One region of the Paraclostridium sp. AKS73 genome, then DNA from elsewhere that is predicted to be linked to it. Evidence: a T-box and tRNA genes for the amino acid it is inferred to sense, from the RefSeq annotation. Region 1 holds a T-box; the other holds one or more tRNA genes.
What was found. The T-box of region 1 lies ahead of LEQ07_RS07265 (valine--tRNA ligase). A T-box ahead of a tRNA ligase gene usually reads a tRNA of that ligase, here a tRNA-Val.
Positions count from the first base shown of each region.

Region 1 (2,453 bases):
ATGATAGAAGGTAATATGAAACAACATCCAGAGCAATTAAAAAGAATCGCTCAAGAGGGCCACTCTATGGGATTTCACAGTGTAAGTCACGACATATCTGTACTATATAAAACTCCTGAAAATACTGTTAATGAATTTAATAAGTGCCAAGACACATTAAATAAAGTTGCTAAAGTAAACTCAAACTTAATAAGACTGCCTTATGGGAGTAAACCTTATGCACCAGAAGAATCATACAATGCATTAGTTGATGATGGGTTTAAAATTTGGGATTGGAACTTGGACACAGAAGATTGGAAGGCAACTCCGCAAGCTATAGTAAATAATGTAAATAAATATTTAAGTCAACATAGTGAAGTTGTACTTTTAATGCATGAAAAGGAACAAAGTGTTAAGGCTCTTCAAGGAATAATAAATCAATTAAAAGAAAAAGGATATACAATAATGCCAATAGAAGAAAGTGATATGCCAAAAAACTTTTGGGAACAAAATTTACGTAACTGAATATAATATTTATAAATATTGACAATAATAATGATGATTATATATAATTAAAAGATAAACAGAATATTTAAAAACTGAGAAAAAGAGGAGTATGCAAACTCAACTTACAGAGAGGAAAGTTCACCGGCTGAAAGACTTTCTAAGAAATGAATTGCAGAAGGTAGCTTTGGAGTTTCTAAGCTGAAAATAACAGTAAGCTTAGACGGTGAGAATCGTTAAATTTATTAAGTGTTATGTAGAGTTTGATTAAAAACTTTATATAAAATTAAGGTGGTAACGCGAGCTTTTCGTCCTTAAATAGGATGAAGGGCTCTTTTTTATGTATAAAAATAAAAAATAGGAGGAATTTACATGGAAAATACAAACTTACCAAAAACGTATAATCCAAAAGACTTTGAATCAAGATTATATTCAAAGTGGGTAGAAGAAGGTTTATTTAAATCTAAGCCAAACCCAAATAAAAAGCCATTTACTATAATGCTTCCCCCACCAAATATAACGGGGCAATTACACATGGGGCATGCTCTTGACCATACATTACAAGATATACTTATAAGATGGAAGAGAATGGACGGTTATGAAGCTTTATGGCAACCAGGAACAGACCATGCATCTATAGCAACAGAAGTTAAAGTTGTTGAAAGAATAAAAGAACAAGAAGGAAAGACTAAGTACGAAATAGGAAGAGAAGAGTTCTTAAAAAGAGCTATGGACTGGAGAAATGAATTTGGTAGAAAAATAGTAGACCAAATGAAACAATTAGGAGATTCATGTGATTGGGAAAGAGAAAGATTTACAATGGACCAAGGTTGTAATGAAGCAGTTACAGAATTCTTTGTGAAGTTATATGAAAAAGGTCAAATTTACAAAGGAAACAGAATAATCAACTGGTGTCCAGATTGTAAAACTACATTATCTGATGCAGAAGTTGAGCATGAAGAACATGATGGAAAGTTCTATCATATAAAATACCCAATAGCAGGTAGTGATGAATTTTTAGAAATAGCTACAACTAGACCAGAAACAATGCTTGGAGATAGTGGTATAGCTGTAAACCCAGAAGATGAAAGATACGCTCATTTAGTAGGAAAGCATGCTATACTTCCACTAGTAGGAAGAGAACTTATTATAGTTGCAGATGATTACGTTGATTTAGATTTTGGTACAGGTGCAGTTAAAATGACTCCAGCGCATGACCCTAATGACTTTGAAGTAGGGCAAAGACATAATCTTGAAAAAATAAATGTAATGAACGAAGATGGAACTATGAATAAATTAGCTGGTAAGTACGAAGGTATGGACAGATATGAGTGCAGAAAGCAACTTATAGCTGACTTAGAAGAAGCTGGATACTTAATAGCTATAAAAGATCATAATCACAATGTAGGATCTTGTTACAGATGTAAAACTGTAGTTGAGCCAAGATTATCAGATCAATGGTTCGTTAAAATGGATGAATTAGCAAAACCTGCTATAGATATATTAAAGAAAAAAGATTTAGAATTTGTTCCAGACAAATTTGATAAAACTTACTTACAATGGTTAGAAAATATAAGAGACTGGTGTATATCAAGACAGCTATGGTGGGGACACCAAATACCAGCATACTACTGTCAAGAATGTGGTGAGGTAGTAGTTGCTAAAGAAATGCCAAAACAATGTAAATGTGGACATACTCACTTCAAGCAAGATGAAGATGTATTAGATACATGGTTCTCATCTGCATTATGGCCTTTCTCAACATTAGGATGGCCTAACAAAACAGAAGAGTTAAACTACTACTATCCAACAAGTGTACTTGTAACTGGATACGATATAATATTCTTCTGGGTTGTAAGAATGGCATTTGCAGGAATGTTCTGCATGGGAGAAACTCCATTTGAACATGTATTAATACATGGACTTGTAAGAGACTCAGAAGGTAGAAAAATGAGTAAATCTCTAGGAAA
Region 1 covers NZ_JAIXHU010000009.1:6,009-8,461, reverse strand. The annotation lists gene LEQ07_RS07270 (polysaccharide deacetylase family protein) at 1-504, shown strand, start outside; T-box leader at 572-802, shown strand; gene LEQ07_RS07265 (valine--tRNA ligase) at 856-2,453, shown strand, end outside.

Region 2 (2,453 bases), on a different contig from region 1:
AACATATCTTCGATAGCTATTTCATAAGCCTCATCTAAAGTTTCAGCAGAAGCTACAGTATAATAAGCATCTTCAGTTTCTAAGATAGGATTCTTTATTGTTAAGCTATCTATTACTTCAACTTTTACATCAACTAGAGCTCCTATTTCAGCTCCGCTTACTCCGATTTCACCATCACCCATAACAGCATGGATATCTCCAAGAGATAATAAAGATCCTTCTACTGATATAGGAAGATATACACTAGAGCCTTCAGCTATAATCTTACAGTCCATGTTACCACCGTGACTACCAGGAGTTCCACAATTTATAGACTTATTATCGCTTGGAGCAACACCTATAACACCAATCATTTTATTTAAAGGAAGTTCTAAATTATTAAATAAAGCTTTTTCATTTTCTATTTTTAAAATATTATGAGTCATAGTATCTAGTTTATTACCAAGAACTCCAACTCCAGGACCTGTCATGGCAAGAGCATTGCCTTTTAATTCAATAGAATTTATACTAACTTTTAAAGTCTGGTTAGGCATAGAATTTTCTATGTATAAAGGTCCAGTTGCTGGATTTACTCTATCAAAGTCTATACTATCCATATTGTCATCACTACATGTTATTTGACTACACATGCAATCATGAGTTTCAAAAACTACATTGCTTCCTGATTTTACTTTAAGAACTGGATTATTTAAGCTTGAAAATGTAAATGTATGATTTTCTTTGTTTATGAAGTTCATAAATTTACCTCCTTTATTTAGTATAAGAATATTATATTACAATAGTATTAATAAAATATTTTTATAATATAATCTTTAAAAAAATATAAAAAATTAACAAGATTACTAAATTTTACTGTAAATTATGCTTAAATAAATGGATTAAACCATTGAAAATAGGGTATTTAAATAATTTGCTTAAAAAAATTAAAAAATTTCACAAAAAGTGTTGACTAAAGTTAATAAAGCTAATATAATAGTATTTGTTGATACGGCAGAGAAAAAAGTCGAAACAACATCTCAGCAAAGATGATCCATTAGCTCAGTCGGTAGAGCACCTGACTTTTAATCAGGGTGTCCCGCGTTCGAGTCGCGGATGGATCACCATTTTTTTGCAAGGCCCATTGGTCAAGCGGTCAAGACACCGCCCTTTCACGGCGGTAACAGGGGTTCGATTCCCCTATGGGTCACCAATATTTGGGATTATAGCTCAGCTGGGAGAGCACCTGCCTTACAAGCAGGGGGTCACAGGTTCGAGCCCTGTTAATCCCACCATATATGCGGCCTGGTAGTTCAGCTGGTTAGAATGCCAGCCTGTCACGCTGGAGGTCGAGGGTTCGAGTCCCTTCCAGGTCGCCAAACACACATTGCTAGTGTGGCTCAACGGTAGAGCAGCTGACTTGTAATCAGCAGGTTGTAGGTTCGATTCCTATCACTAGCTCCAAAAAGATGATCCATTAGCTCAGTCGGTAGAGCACCTGACTTTTAATCAGGGTGTCCCGCGTTCGAGTCGCGGATGGATCACCATTTTTTTTGTAAAATATAATATGGCCCATTGGTCAAGCGGTCAAGACACCGCCCTTTCACGGCGGTAACAGGGGTTCGATTCCCCTATGGGTCACCAGCATTTGGGATTATAGCTCAGCTGGGAGAGCACCTGCCTTACAAGCAGGGGGTCACAGGTTCGAGCCCTGTTAATCCCACCAGTAAACTCTTGGATTTTATCTAAGAGTTTTTTTTGTGTTCAAAAAAGCTATATATACATAATGAATTCAGAGCAAACCGAGTTTTTATTATAAAAATGTATTATAACTTAAGAAGTATTTACAAATTATGTATAATAGTTATATAAACATATAAAAAATATATACAGGGGATATTATGATAGAAATAATTTTATGCGAAGATCAAATAGAACATCAAAAAAATATAGAAAGAAATTTAGAAAATATATTATGTGAAAAAAATATTGATTACAATTTAAACATATATTCAACTGGGGAAGAACTACTTAATAATTATAATCAAGGTGGGGATATATTTATACTAGACATTCAGATGGACGAGATAACTGGAATGGATGTAGCCAGAAAGATAAGAGAAATTGATAAAAATAAACCAGAAATAATTTTTACAACGTCACTTATTGAATACATACAAGAAGGATATGAAGTGAGGGCTTATAGATATTTACTAAAGCCTATACAATATGATGATTTTAAGAAGCATATTTTGAGTTGTATAGATGAAGTTATAAATAAAAGAGATAAATTTGTGTTAGTTGAAAATAAAAATGAAACTTACAAAATAAATATAGAAGATATAACTTATATTGAAATTCAAAGAAAAGATATGACTATATACACGGAAAATAAAATTTATGAGACTAAAATGACCATGGATAAAATTGAAAAGGAATTGAAAAACCATAATTTTTATAGATGTCATAAAAGTTTC
Region 2 covers NZ_JAIXHU010000014.1:35,142-37,594, reverse strand. The annotation lists gene LEQ07_RS09570 (acetamidase/formamidase family protein) at 1-737, opposite strand, end outside; tRNA gene LEQ07_RS09565 (tRNA-Lys) at 1,028-1,103, shown strand; tRNA gene LEQ07_RS09560 (tRNA-Glu) at 1,115-1,189, shown strand; tRNA gene LEQ07_RS09555 (tRNA-Val) at 1,196-1,271, shown strand; tRNA gene LEQ07_RS09550 (tRNA-Asp) at 1,279-1,355, shown strand; tRNA gene LEQ07_RS09545 (tRNA-Thr) at 1,366-1,440, shown strand; tRNA gene LEQ07_RS09540 (tRNA-Lys) at 1,448-1,523, shown strand; tRNA gene LEQ07_RS09535 (tRNA-Glu) at 1,546-1,620, shown strand; tRNA gene LEQ07_RS09530 (tRNA-Val) at 1,627-1,702, shown strand; gene LEQ07_RS09525 (LytR/AlgR family response regulator transcription factor) at 1,878-2,453, shown strand, end outside.
Region 2: it encodes a tRNA-Val, which carries the amino acid that the T-box ahead of LEQ07_RS07265 (valine--tRNA ligase) is inferred to sense. The anticodon was not compared.